DNA from 4 places in the Kocuria himachalensis genome. Region 3 is predicted to be linked to each of the others. Evidence: riboswitches for the same ligand, from Rfam matches in the RefSeq annotation. Region 3 holds a riboswitch; each other region holds the start of a gene.
What was found. A riboswitch is a leader RNA that binds a small molecule or an ion and turns the genes downstream of it on or off. The one in region 3 is predicted to bind S-adenosylmethionine.
Positions count from the first base shown of each region.

Region 1 (3,269 bases), on a different contig from region 3:
GCCTCGAGCCAGCGGGCCACCTTCCCGGCGTTGGCCACGTGCCGCTCCATCCGCAGGGACAGCGTCTCGATGCCCTGCTCGATGAGGAACGCGTTGAACGGGGAGATCGCCGAGCCGAGGTCGCGCAGCAGCTGCACCCGGGCCTTGAGGATGTAGGACAGGTTGACGCCGAAGGGGCCGTCCGCGCCCAGTGCCTCGGCGTAGACGAGTCCGCCGTAGGACTCGTCCGGCTGGTTGAAGCCGGGGAAGCGCTCCGGGTAGCGGCCGAAGTCGAAGTTCCCGGAGTCCACGATCACGCCGCCGATGGCCGTGCCGTGCCCGCCCAGGAACTTGGTGGCCGAGTGCACCACGACGTCCGCGCCCCAGCGGAAGGGCTGGATGAGGTACGGGGTCGCCACGGTGTTGTCCACGATGAGCGGCACCTCGTGGTCGTGGGCGATCCCGGAGACCGTCTCGAGGTCGAGCACGTCGTTGCGCGGGTTCGGGATCGTCTCGGCGAAGAAGGCCTTCGTGTTCGGCCGGACCGCCCGCCGCCAGGACTCGGGGTCGTCGGGGTCCGCCACGAAGGTGGTCTCGATGCCGAGCTTGGGCAGCGTGAACTTGAAGAGGTTGTAGGTCCCGCCGTACAGGCTGGGGCTCGCCACGATGTGGTCGCCCGCGCCGGCGACGTTGAGCACCGCGAACGTCGTCGCCGACTGCCCCGCGCTGAGCATGAGGGCGCCCACCCCGCCCTCCAGGGCGGCGATCCGGTTCTCCACAACCTCCGTGGTCGGGTTGCCGATCCGCGTGTAGATCGGGCCGAGCTCGGCGAGCGCGAAGCGGTCGGCCGCGGCCTGGGCGTCGGGGAAGACGAAGGACGTGGTCTGGTGGATCGGCAGGGCGCGGGAGCCGGTGACCGGGTCGGGGTTCTGCCCCGCGTGGATCTGCCGGGTCTCGAAGGCCCAGCCCCCGGGGTTCTCGGGGGTGGGCCGTCCGGTCCCGGCCTCGCCGGTGCGGGTGACGGAGACGTCGGTGCTGGAAGCGGGGAGATCGGACATGCCGTGGGACTCCTTGCGGAGGTCAGGGGTCCCGTCCCGGCCGAGGCGGTGCGGCCGGGAACGGCCGGGCGCCGGGGACCCGCGCTTGCTCGCTCGCCGGTCGCGAGGAGCCTGGTCTTCACCCAGGGCACCCCACCGCGGTGGAGGGTTGCCGGCCAGCTAGCTGGGGCTTGGACGCTGGCGCTCATGACCTGGACAGCATTCTCCGGATCAGGGCGTCACGGCGTCAAGCCGGGCGCGGGCGTGACGCCCGGCACGGAGCGTCGCCCGCACGACGCCCGGCGCGTCGCGGACCGATTTGGAGACCAAACTCACAGGGTGCACGATGTGCCCATGAGAGTCGACCACGTGTCCTACGCCTGCCGCCCGGAGGGCCTGGCGGCCACCACCGAGCGCATCGCGGACCAGCTCGGGATCGAGCCGGTCAAGGGCGGGGTGCACCCCCGTTTCGGCACCCGCAACATGATCCTGCCGCTGACGAACCACCAGTACGTGGAGGTCGTCGAGGTCCTCCAGCACCCGGCGGCGGAGAAGGCGCCCTTCGGCCAGGCCGTGCGCGCCCGGTCCGAGGCCGGCGGCGGCTGGCTGGGCTGGGTCGTGGAGGTCGAGGACCTCACCCCCTTCGAGCGGCGCCTCGGGCGCCACGCCGTGCCGGGACACCGGGTGTTCCCGGACGGCCGGTGCCTGGAGTGGCACCAGATCGGCGTGAAGGGCCTGATCGCGGACCCGCAGCTGCCGTTCATGATCCACTTCGACTCCGACCCGGAGATGCACCCGTCCCAGGCGCGGATCACGGACGTGGGACTCGCGGGGATGACCATCGCCGGGGCCCCGGAACGGGTCGCCGAGTGGCTGGGCGCCCCCGTGGAGACCGCGCTCGAGGACCTCGAGGTCGACTGGCGCTATCCGGACGGCACCCCGGGCGTGCTCTCCGTCACGTTCAGCACTCCGGACGGTCCCGTCACCATCTGAGATCGGACGGCCCGGACCCGGCCGACGGTGCCGTGCTCAGCCCAGCAGCCGGGCGGCGCCGAGGAAGCCCACGGCGTCCAGCAGGAAGTGCGCGACGACGAGGGGCATCACCCGGCCGGTGCGCCGGTAGAGCTCCGCGAAGACGAGGCCCATCACCACGTTGCCGAGGAAGGGCCCGACCCCCTGGTAGAGGTGGTAGCTGCCGCGGAACAGGGCCGTGATCACCAGCACCACGGGCCAGCTCCACCCGATGCGGGTCAGCCGGTCCGTGAGGAACGCGACCACGACGACCTCCTCGACCAGGGCGTGGCGCACGGCGGAGAGCAGCAGCACGGGCACCGTCCACCAGTGCTCGGCGAGCCCGGACGTGGTCACCTCCGCGGTGACGCCCAGCGCCCGGCCGGCGCCGTAGAGCGCCAGCGTGCCCAGGCCCATGAGCAGGAAGAGCACGGTGCCCAGGCCGAGGTCCGGGGCGGGCATGCGGGCGTCGAGGCCGATCCGCCGGCGGACCGTGCCCAGGGCGCCGGCGGAGCCGGCGAGGAGGTAGAGCGCGAGCAGCACCGGCACCAGGTCCAGGGCGATGCCGGTGAGCTGGCGCAGCAGGTCGAAGAGGGGCTGCAGGCTCAGCGGCGGGTTCATCGTGGCCTGCGCCTCGGACAGCGGTCCTCGCGCGAGGTGCTCGGCGAGGGAGAGCGCGGCGTAGAGGGCCGAGGCGCCCAGGGACACCCCGAGCACCAGGAGCACCTGCATCCACAGGTCGGCGCGGGTGGATCCGAAGGCGGGCGGTCGCGGGGCGAGGTGGGCGGGGGTGCTCATGCGGCCATTCTGGCACCGGCGCACCTGGCGCCCCGCGCACCCGGTGGTTGCCGAGCCCCTCCTGCCGGCCCGCCCCGCACGGCCCGGGGCGTCTTCCCTAGGATGGGAGCCATGACTGTCCTTCCCCCGCAGATCCGCCAGCAGCCCGTCGAGCGCGCCTTTCACGGCCACGTGTTCTCCGACCCGTACGAGTGGATGCGGGAGAAGGACTCCCCCGAGGTCCTGGCCCACCTCGCCGCGGAGAACGAGTACGCGGAGTCCGCCACCGCCCACCTCACGGCGCTGCGGGAGACGATCTTCGGGGAGATCAAGGACCGCACCCAGGAGACCGACCTGTCCGTGCCCAGCCGGCGCGGCGGCTGGTGGTACTTCGCCCGCACGGTGGAGGGCGGCGCGCACCAGGTGTTCTGCCGGGTCCCGGCGGTGACCACCGGCGACGTCCTC
Region 1 covers NZ_BAAGPL010000015.1:131,460-134,728, forward strand. The annotation lists gene ACYVM4_RS09870 (bifunctional o-acetylhomoserine/o-acetylserine sulfhydrylase) at 1-1,037, opposite strand, end outside; SAM riboswitch class IV at 1,114-1,229, opposite strand; gene ACYVM4_RS09875 (VOC family protein) at 1,371-2,009, shown strand; gene ACYVM4_RS09880 (CPBP family intramembrane glutamic endopeptidase) at 2,046-2,825, opposite strand; gene ACYVM4_RS09885 (S9 family peptidase) at 2,937-3,269, shown strand, end outside.
Region 1: another riboswitch for S-adenosylmethionine. It lies ahead of ACYVM4_RS09870 (bifunctional o-acetylhomoserine/o-acetylserine sulfhydrylase); the one in region 3 lies ahead of ACYVM4_RS14330 (LLM class flavin-dependent oxidoreductase).

Region 2 (3,269 bases), on a different contig from region 3:
GACGTGGCGGAACAGCTCGAGCGGGTCGATCTCCACGTCGGCGTTCATGCCGTCGCGCAGCACCGTGGCGACGTCCTCCGCGGCGGCGGCGATGCGCTGCTCCACGGCGTCGTCGAGCACGCCCTCGGCGCCCAGGTAGGCGCGCATCCGCGTCACCGGGTCCTTGGCGATCCACTCCTGCACCTCGGCGTCGTCCCGGTAGCGGGTGGCGTCGTCGGCGTTGGTGTGCGCCTGCATGCGGTAGGTGTGCGCCTCGACGAGAAGGGGCTCGGACTCGGAGCGCGCCAGGTCCACGGCGCGGCGCAGGGTGGCGAGCAGCGCCACGAGGTCGTTGCCGTCCACGCGCTCGCCCGCCATGCCGTAGCCGACCGCCTTGTGGGCGAGGCTCGGCGCCGCGGACTGCTGGGACAGGGGCACGGAGATCGCGTAGCCGTTGTTCTGCACGAAGAACACGACCGGCAGCTTGAACACGGCCGCGAAGTTCAGGGCCTCGTGGAAGTCGCCCTCGCTGGTGGCGCCGTCGCCGCACATCGCCAGGACCACGGTGTCCTCGCCGCGCAGCTTGGCGGCGTGGGCCACGCCCACCGCGTGCAGCAGCTGGGTGGTGAGCGGGGTGGACTGGATGCCCACGCAGTGCTCGTACGGGTCGTAGCCGCTGTGCCACTCGCCGCGGAAGATCGCCATGACCTGCATCGGGTCCACGCCCTTGGTCATCACCGCCACGGTGTCCCGGTAGGTGGGGAACAGCCAGTCGCCCTCCTCGAGGCACAGGGCGGCCGCCACCTGGCAGGCCTCCTGGCCGTGGCTGGACGGGTAGACGGCCATCCGGCCCTGGCGGACCAGAGCGGAGTTCTGATCGTTGACCCGCCGTCCGACCACCAGCTTCTCGTAGGCGTCCAGCAGGACGTCCCGGGCGGGCAGCGGGTACTCGTGGCCGGGGCCGGTGCCCTGCTCCTCGGGGGCGAGCAGCCTCCCGCTCGGGTCGACCATGCGGATCTCGCCGCGGGCCGGGAGCATGTACTGCTCCGGCGTGATGCCGAAGGTCTGGGAGGCCCGGAGGATGGGGTCCCCGGGGGTCTCGACGGTCTGGCTCATGGTGTCCCCTCGGTCGGTCCCCGGTCCGCTCGCGGGCCCGGGGAGGCAGGAAGGCTGGTGCAGCTCTGTCTCCCCAGTATGGGAACCGGACATGGTTCGTATCCACAGAGCCGGGAAAATGCAGAAGACTGAGACAGACAGTGCACTACGCGTGGACGAAATGTTCTAGTGTGGCGTGGAGCACACGCATTCGTCCGGCACGTTCCGGACGCTGCGACCGACCCGCCCCGAAGGAGCCCGCCGTGCCCTCGACCCCCGTGCCGCTGGACGAGACCGACCGGAAGATCCTCGCGGAGCTGTCCCGGGACGCGCGGCAGTCGGTGACCTCGATCGCCGCGGCCGTGCACGTCTCCCGGGCCCACGCCTACGCCCGGATCAACCGGCTCCGGGACGAGGGGGTGATCCTGCGCTTCAGCACCGTGATCGACCCGGTGCGGGCGGGCCTGCAGGCCTCCGCCTACGTGACGCTCAAGCTCCAGCAGAACACCTGGCGGGAGCTGTGCGCCCAGCTCCGGGCGATCCCGGCCGTGCACCACATCGCCCTGGTGGGCGGGAACTTCGACGTCATGCTCCTCGTGCGGGCCGTGGACACCGTGCACCTGCGGCAGGTCATCTTCGAGCACGTCCAGCAGCTGCCCGGCGTGGTGGACACCCAGACGTTCCTGATCTTCGAGGACATCGACACGCGGGCCTGACGCCCGGGCCCGGCACGTCCGCCGCGCACGGCCGGCGTCATGAACCGTCACGGTCGTCATCTTCCGTCGCGGAGGGACAGCCACTACCTCTGCGCATAGTGTTGTTCCAGCTTCACGAGACGTGACCGCCAAGCTCCGACTTGGTCACGCACCAACCCCATGCTCATTGGGTGGTTCGGATGAGGAAGCGGCCTGCATCTTCCGCGGCGTGCCCACCGGGCCCGAGCGGATGACCGGTGCGGGTAAGAGCAAGCGCACAGGAGCAGCGCCATGTCCACCCCCGTGACCGATCACGACCTCGCGACCCGGCAGATCCACGCCGGCACCCACGACCAGGTCACCCAGCGCACCCTGACGGTGCCGATCTACCAGACCGCGGCGTTCGAGTTCCCGGACTACGAGGCGGCCCGGCAGATGTTCGCCCAGACCCGGGCGGGCTTCACCTACACCCGCACCGGCAACCCCACGGTGGCCGTGCTCGAGCAGCGGATCAGCGACCTCGAGGGCGGCGCGGGCGCCGTGGCGACCGGCTCCGGGCAGTCGGCCGTGGCCGTCGCGCTGCTGGCCCTGCTCGGCCAGGGCACCGGCAAGCACCTCGTGGCCTCCGAGAAGCTCTACGGCGGGACGGTGGACCTCCTCACCGACTCCTTCGCGGACTACGGCATCGAGGTCTCCTTCGTGGACCCCACCGCCCCGGGGGCGTGGGCCGCGGCCGTGCGCCCCGACACCCGCGCGTTCCTGCTCGAGTCCATCGGCAACCCCCTGGCCACCCTCCCGGACCTGCCCGGGATCGCCGACGTCGCCCGGGCCGCCGGGGTGCCCGTCGTCGTCGACAACACCCTCGCGTCCCCGGCCCTGTACCGGCCGCTGGAGAAGGGGGCCGACATCGTGGTGCACTCGGCCACCAAGTTCCTGGGCGGGCACGGCAACGCGCTCGCCGGGGCGGTCGTGGACGGCGGGACCTTCGACTGGTCCGCGCGACCCGACAAGTGGCCGCAGTTCACCCGGGCCCGCGCCCGCTGGGGAGGGCTGAGCCTGGTCGACAAGTGCGCCGGGGCCAGCCCCTACCTGCACCTCGTCCGCGCCAAGTACGTGCACGACCTCGGGACCACGCTGTCCCCGTTCAACGCCAGCCAGATCCTGCAGGGCACCGAGACCCTGGACCTGCGCGTGGCCCGCCACACGGCCTCCGCGCTGGCGGTGGCCGAGTTCCTGGCGGAGCACCCCGCCGTCGCCCGCGTCCACCACCCCGGCGTGCCCGGGGACCCCGGCGCCGGGATCGCGGCCCGCGACTTCCCGCGCGGGACCGGCTCCGTGTTCTCCTTCGACCTCGCCGCCCCGGACGACGCCGTGGGACCGTTCATCGACGCGCTCCGGCTGTTCAAGCTGGTCGCCAACATCGGCGACACCCGCAGCCTCGTGGCCCACCCGGCGGCGATGACGCACTGCCGCCTGACCCCCGAGCAGCGCCGGGCCGGC
Region 2 covers NZ_BAAGPL010000003.1:212,084-215,352, forward strand. The annotation lists gene ACYVM4_RS02770 (thiamine pyrophosphate-dependent enzyme) at 1-1,095, opposite strand, end outside; gene ACYVM4_RS02775 (Lrp/AsnC family transcriptional regulator) at 1,338-1,790, shown strand; SAM riboswitch class IV at 1,901-2,022, shown strand; gene ACYVM4_RS02780 (O-acetylhomoserine aminocarboxypropyltransferase/cysteine synthase family protein) at 2,061-3,269, shown strand, end outside.
Region 2: another riboswitch for S-adenosylmethionine. It lies ahead of ACYVM4_RS02780 (O-acetylhomoserine aminocarboxypropyltransferase/cysteine synthase family protein); the one in region 3 lies ahead of ACYVM4_RS14330 (LLM class flavin-dependent oxidoreductase).

Region 3 (3,269 bases):
TGGAACCCGTCGTCTCGGCCCTGCAGCAGGCCCAGGCGGAGACGCTGCTGATCGACGACACCCACCTGGACACGGAGCAGGAGCTCATCGCCCTGGACGCCGAGCCGTGGATCGCCGTCCAGGAGTCGGAGGCCGTGGGCGCCGGCGTGCTCGGCCGGGTCTCCGCCGACGCGGCCCTGGTGCGCGCCGCGGTGCTGACCGACGGCCGCCCCGTCTTCGTGCCGCCGGGGGCGCTGCCCCACGGTACGGACGTGGCGGCCCTGCTGCGATGGAGCGCCGCACCGGCGTCCTGACCCGGAGCGCACGAGGGGCCCCCGGTGCGGGGGCCCCTCGTGCGCGTCGCGCCCGGTGGCCCCGGCGCGGGCACCTCGGTGACCCCGGGCGCCGACGGCGCCCGGGGTCACCGGGCGGGCGTCAGAGGACCAGGTCGCGGGCGGGGGTGTCCGCGGCGGACGGCCGGCCCGCGTAGGCACCCCGGTACGCGGCGGCGGGGTGGGTGTCGAGCACCTTGGTCCGGCCCGCGCCGTAGAGGTTCTCCCGGAGCGTGGTGCCCTCGTACCCGGTCCGGTAGCGGCCGCGCTTCTGCAGCTCCGGCACGACCCACTCCACGAAGTCCTCGAACGAGCCCGGGGACACGTGGTAGGCGAGGTTGATGCCGTCCAGCCCGCCGTCGTCGATCCACCGCTCGAGCTCGTCCGCCACGGTCTGCGGGGAGCCGACGATCGGCACGCCCATGCCGCCCATCGAGATGTGCTTCGCGACCTCCTTGACCGTCCACTTCTTGTGGGGGTCGGCCGTGGTGAAGGGGGTCAGGAAGGACTGGATCGAGTCGGTCTTGATGTACTCCAGGACGTCGTTCTCGTCGTACCGGCCCAGGTCCACGCCGGACCACCCGCCCACGAGGCCCAGCGCGCCGTCGGTGTCCGCGTACCGCTCGTAGTCGCGGCGCTTCTGCTCGGCCTTCGCGTCGGTCTCGTCGACGATCACGTGCAGCATCGCGAAGATCTTGAGGTCGTCCCGGTCCCGGCCCTGCGCCTGCGCCTCGTCGCGCAGCTTGTCGGTGACCACGCGGGTCAGGTCCGGGCGGATGCCGCCCACGAACACCGCCTCCGCGTGGCGGCCGGCGAACGCGCGCCCGCGGGACGAGGCCCCGGCCTGGAAGATCAGCGGCGTGCGCTGCGGGGACGGCTCGGTCAGCCCGATGCCCGGCACGTCGAAGTACTTGCCGTGGTGCTGGATGGGGTGGACGAGCGCCGGGTCGGCGAAGACCCCGTGGGCCCGGTCGCGCTTGACCGCGCCGTCCTCCCAGGAGCCCTCCCAGAGCTTGTAGCAGACCTCCATGAACTCCTCGGCGATCTCGTAGCGCTCGTCGTGGGAGATCTGCTCCGTCAGCCCGTGGTTCTCGGCGGCCGACTTCAGGTAGGACGTCACCACGTTGAAGCCCATCCGGCCCTTCGTCAGGTGGTCGAGGGTCGCGAACTTCCGGGCGAGCGGGTACGGCTGCTCGTAGGTGATCGCGCTGGTCACGCCGAAGCCGAGGTGCTTCGTCACGGCCGCCATCGCGGAGATCTGCATGAAGGGGTCGTTGACCGGGATCTGGGTGGCGTCCCGGATCACCGGGGCCGCGGAGTTCTGGTAGACGTCGTAGTACCCGACGACGTCCGCGAGGAACAGCGCGTCGAAGAAGCCCTTCTCCAGGATCTGGGCGACGTCCGTCCAGTACTCGATGGTGTTGTACTCGTCCGCCCGGGAGCGGGGGTGCTTCCACAGGCCGGGGGCCTGGTGGCCCACACAGGTCATGTCGAAGGCGTTCAGGGCGATGCGCTTGCTCATGGGTGTTCCTCCCGGGTCGATGCCGACCCGCGCCCGTGCGTCGTGGAGACCTGCCCGCGGGTCCGACGCACTGGTGGGCGCCGTACTTGCCGCGGAGCACGTGCACCGCGGCCCGATGTTCATCTGGGGCACCCCGCTACGGGAGAGGGTTGCCGCCCGACCAGCCAGAGCTTCGCGTCGGGACTCGTCATCGTCGTCGCAGGCCAGCTTAGCGGGTGGTCCCGGACCCGGCGCAACCCCTTGCGCAGCCCCCGCTGGACCGGGACGGTGCGGTTCGAGCGGGTGGACGGGGCGAGCAGCTCAGGCGGGCGGGGCGAGCCGCGGGGTCCGGTTCGGGTCCAGGGTCCAGCCGCGCTGGAGCAGGGAGCGGAGCTCGATCAGGGGGCAGGTGTCCATGACGACGTCGAGGCCGGCCCGCTCCGCCCGGGCGGCCGCGGCCTCGTCGACGACGCCCAGCTGCAGCCACACCGCCGCGGCGCCCGCGGCGATGGCCTGGTCCACGACCGCGCCGACGCGGCGGGAGTTGACGAAGCAGTCCACCACGTCGATCGGTCCCGGGACCTCGGCGAGCGTGCGGTGGCCGGGCTCGCCGTGCACCGGCTCGCCCTTCGGGTTCACCGGGATGATCGTCATGCCGAGGTCGTCCCGGATCTGCCGGGCGACCGAGTGCGCGGGACGGGCCGTGTTGCCGGTCAGTCCCACCACCGCCCACCGGCCGGGCCGGGTCATGAGGCGGTCGATGACGGCGGGGTCGTTGCGGCTCATGGCACCAGCCTGGCACGGGAGCCCCTCCACTGTCCCCTCCCGCGAGGTGGCACGTGCCGGCGGCCGGACGCGGGTGGGAGGTGGGTCAGGAGAAGAGCGGCAGGAGGTCCGCGTGCGCGCCCAGCTCCACGCGCTCCTGGGCGGTCAGCTCCGCCCGGCCGGTGCCCACGCGGGCGAAGTGCTCGTCGCTCCAGTGCTCGAGCGGTTCCCGCTCCCACAGGTCGGTGAGGACCCGGCGGACCTCGGCGAGCCCGTCCACGGCGGGGCCCGGGGAGCCGTCCAGGTGCTGGATGAGGTCCAGGTGGTGCACCGTGGCCTCCACCGCGAGCGTGCTCAGCAGGTCCTCGACGCGCAGCACGTGCCCCTGGGTGCGGACCGCGCCGCCGCCGCCGCAGTGCCCCGCCGCGTGCACGAGCGCCCGGACCGTCTCCCGGTGGAGCGCGCGCACCGGCTCCCAGTCCAGGACCATGGACGCGGCCACGCGGGCGTGACGCCGGCCCTCGGCGGCCCCGGCGGGGTGGCCGCCCCGGTCCGCCCACCAGGTCGCGGCGTCCCGGTCCGGGCGGGCGGTCGTGGGGGTGCGCAGGGCGACCAGCCCCCGCTGCGCGTCCATCGTGCAGTGGTGAGTGAGGTCCCGGACCGCCCACCCCGTGCACCCCGTGGCGGCCCAG
Region 3 covers NZ_BAAGPL010000019.1:414,883-418,151, forward strand. The annotation lists gene ACYVM4_RS14325 (baeRF2 domain-containing protein) at 1-293, shown strand, start outside; gene ACYVM4_RS14330 (LLM class flavin-dependent oxidoreductase) at 415-1,833, opposite strand; SAM riboswitch class IV at 1,911-2,025, opposite strand; gene ACYVM4_RS14335 (CoA-binding protein) at 2,134-2,598, opposite strand; gene ACYVM4_RS14340 (maleylpyruvate isomerase N-terminal domain-containing protein) at 2,684-3,269, opposite strand, start outside.

Region 4 (3,269 bases), on a different contig from region 3:
CGTGGCGCGGGTGCGCCGGCAGCTGGAGCGCTTCCGGCCGGACGTGGTCCACGTGGCCTCCCCGTTCGTGCTGGGCCGCCGGGCGATCCTGGCGGCCCAGCAGCTCGGGGTGCCGTGCGTGGCGGTCTACCAGACGGACGTGCCCGGCTACGCGGCCAAGTACGGGGCGCCGTTCCTCGAGCAGCTCCTGTGGGGGCACGTGCGCTCCATGCACAACCTCGCGACGCTCACGCTCGCGCCGTCCACCTCGGCGGTCCGGCAGCTCACCGAGCACGGCGTCCGGGACGTGCGCCTGTGGCGGCGCGGGGTGGATACCACCCGCTTCTCCCCGCGGCACCGGGACGAGCAGTGGCGGCAGGAGGTCGGCGGCGGCCGGCGGATCGTCGGCTACGTGGGCCGGATCGCGCCGGAGAAGCAGGTCGAGGACCTCTCCGCGGTCGCGGACCTGCCGGGCACGCGTCTGGTGGTCGTGGGCTCGGGGCCGGAGGAGGACGCCCTGCGCCGCCGGCTGCCGCAGGCCCACTTCACCGGCCGCCGCAGCGGCGCGGACCTCGCGCGCATCATGGCCTCCTTCGACGTGTTCGTCCATCCCGGCGAGTTCGAGACGTTCTGCCAGACGATCCAGGAGGCCATGGCCTCCGGGGTGCCGGTCGTCGCGACCGGCCGGGGCGGGCCCCTCGACCTCGTGGACCGGTCCCGCACCGGCTGGCTCTATCCCCCGGGCGACCTCGGGGCGCTGCGCGGGCACGTGACCGACCTCCTGGGCGACGAGGCGAAGCGAGCCGCGTTCGGCGTCGCGGCGCACGCCGCGGTCCAGGGCCGGACGTGGGACGTGCTGGTCGGGCAGCTGCTCGAGCACTACGAGAGTGCGGTGGCGCTCTCGGGGCAGGGGCGCGGCGGACGCCACCGCCGGACCGCCTGAGGGCTACCGCCGCGCGGGGGACACGTCCAGCACGGAGGCCCCGGTACCGGCGTACCGCCCGGGCTCCGCGGTCAGCACGGTCAGCCCGTGCACCAGGGCCGTGGCCGCGGTGAGCCCCGCGAGCGGGTCGGCCTCCCCTGACGCGCCCAGCGCGCCCCACGCCCGGGCCACGGCGGCGTCCACCGGCAGCACCTGGCCCGGGAAGCGCAGCTCAAGCTGCTCCGCCCACAGCATCTCGTCCGGCCGTTCGGCGAGCAGCTCGGCGAGCGCGGTGGCCGGGAGGAAGAGCCGCCGGTGACCGTGCCGGCGCAGGACCTCGGCCAGCTCGGGGCAGCGCTCCGGGGTGCGCACCCCCAGCAGCACGGAACGGTCCAAGAGGAGGTCCACGGCGACGGGCCTCAGGCCGCGGCGGCGAGCTCCCCGCGGGCCGGAGCCAGCAGGAAGTCCACGAACTCGGTGCGGACCTGCACCGCGCGGGCGTAGTCCTCGAGGCTCATGGCGGAGGCGCTGATCGCCGGGACGCCCGGCGTCGGGTCGTTCCGGACGGAGTCCCTCGGCGCCGGGACGCTCGGGGAGGTCTCGGAGGCGCCCGCACGGGCGACGGCAGGGTGGCGGGGGTCGGACATGACCGGGATCCTTCGTGCGCTCTTGCTCGCACCGGGTACCGCTGCTGCGGCGATGCGAGCCGCTTCGTCATCCGAACCACCCGTGAACATGGGGTTGGTGCCCGGTCAAGTCGGAGCTTGCCGACCGGGTCTCTTGAAGCTTCCTCCATTGAACCACACCGGCGGGACCGCATCGGCGTGCGGCGTCCCGGCGGGTTCCGGGGCCATCCTCCTGTGCACCGGTCTTCCCCGGGGTGTCACCGCTCCGACACCTCGACGACACATCGATGCGCTGGAATGGGCTTCGAGCAACCGGGGACGGCGCCGGCGACGGCCCCGAGCATTACGTTCCGGTGACACAACTCACGACCCGCCTGTCGTGGTGTCGGAGCCGCGGGGTAGCCTGAACCTGCTTCTCGAGATGCGGCGTCCACGTGCTCGACCGGAGATCGACGATCCCCGACGGGTCCATGGAGGGGCTCCGACCCGTTGCGCGCCAACCCGATGTTCCCGGGTGGATCGGATGACGAAGCGGCGGGCAACGCCATCGGATGCCTGCAAGAACGTCAGGAGAAAACATGACCATGTCCGAAGAAAGAACAGCCATCACCACCGACCAGCGCGAGGAGTGGATCGACGTGACCGTCACCGCCCTCCCCGATCTGCACCTCGTCCGGCTCACGTCGACCGACGGGGACGTGCAGGAGTACTTGAGCCCTGAGGCCGACGACCTCGCCGCCGCGGCGGAGCACACGGAGGGAACCGCGCAATGGTGCGCCAAGTACCGTCAGCTCCTCGTTCCCGGAACCCTCGCGGCGACCGGACGGCACCCGTTCTTCAAGCTCCACCCCTCATCCCTCCCGATGTCGGCCTAACCGGCGGAGAGGACACGGCGGAGGCCGCAGCCCGTCGGGCTGCGCCCTCCGCCGTGCGGGGGCGGAACCGCGCGAGCACGTCCCACGGTGCGGAGTGTCCTGCCCCCAGGTGCCGGGTGACCGGGGGGGGTACGACGACAGAACCGCCGCCGGGCGGAGCCCGACGACGGTTCTGGAGGATCAGCGGGCCGAGGCCCGCGGCGATCCTTAGGAGATGACGTTGATGTTCGCGGCCTGGGGGCCCTTGGGGCCGTCCTGGGTCTCGAACTCGACGCGGTCGTTCTCGTTCAGCGAGCGGAAGCCGTTCGAGTTGATCGCGGAGAAGTGGGCGAAGACGTCCTTGGAGCCGTCCTCGGGGGTGATGAAGCCGAAGCCCTTGTCAGCGTTGAACCACTTGACGATACCGGTAGTCATGGGAGACCTGATCCTTCATGAGATGAACGTTTCCCGACCTTCGAGAAACAAAACAGTTGTGATGCATGGAAAACGTCTTCTCAGAAAAACTGCTGCACCCGAGTGGGCCGAACTGCTTGAAAGACAAAAACGAACCTCAACAACTGCGAACCACTTTACACGAGATCCGGCGCCCCGCCACCCGGGCGGTGCCGGGACCTCCGCCAGGAGCCGCTCAGGCCGGCGGGGCGCCCAGCTCGATCAGGAGCACCCCGCCGGCGATGAGGGCCACTCCGGCCGCCGTCACCCAGGTGAACGGCTCCCGGAACAGCAGCCGGCCGGCGAGCGCCGTCAGCGCCACCCCGGTGGCCGACCAGATCCCGTAGGCGACCCCGAGCGCCATGCCTTCGGCCAGGGCGAGACCCAGGCACGTGAACGCCACCAGGTAGCCGGCGACCACGGCGGCGTACCAGC
Region 4 covers NZ_BAAGPL010000016.1:69,427-72,695, forward strand. The annotation lists gene ACYVM4_RS11140 (glycosyltransferase family 4 protein) at 1-922, shown strand, start outside; gene ACYVM4_RS11145 (PIN domain-containing protein) at 926-1,297, opposite strand; gene ACYVM4_RS11150 (hypothetical protein) at 1,321-1,548, opposite strand; SAM riboswitch class IV at 1,562-1,687, opposite strand; gene ACYVM4_RS11155 (hypothetical protein) at 2,106-2,402, shown strand; gene cspE (transcription antiterminator/RNA stability regulator CspE) at 2,610-2,816, opposite strand; gene ACYVM4_RS11165 (DMT family transporter) at 3,031-3,269, opposite strand, start outside.
Region 4: another riboswitch for S-adenosylmethionine. It lies ahead of ACYVM4_RS11150 (hypothetical protein); the one in region 3 lies ahead of ACYVM4_RS14330 (LLM class flavin-dependent oxidoreductase).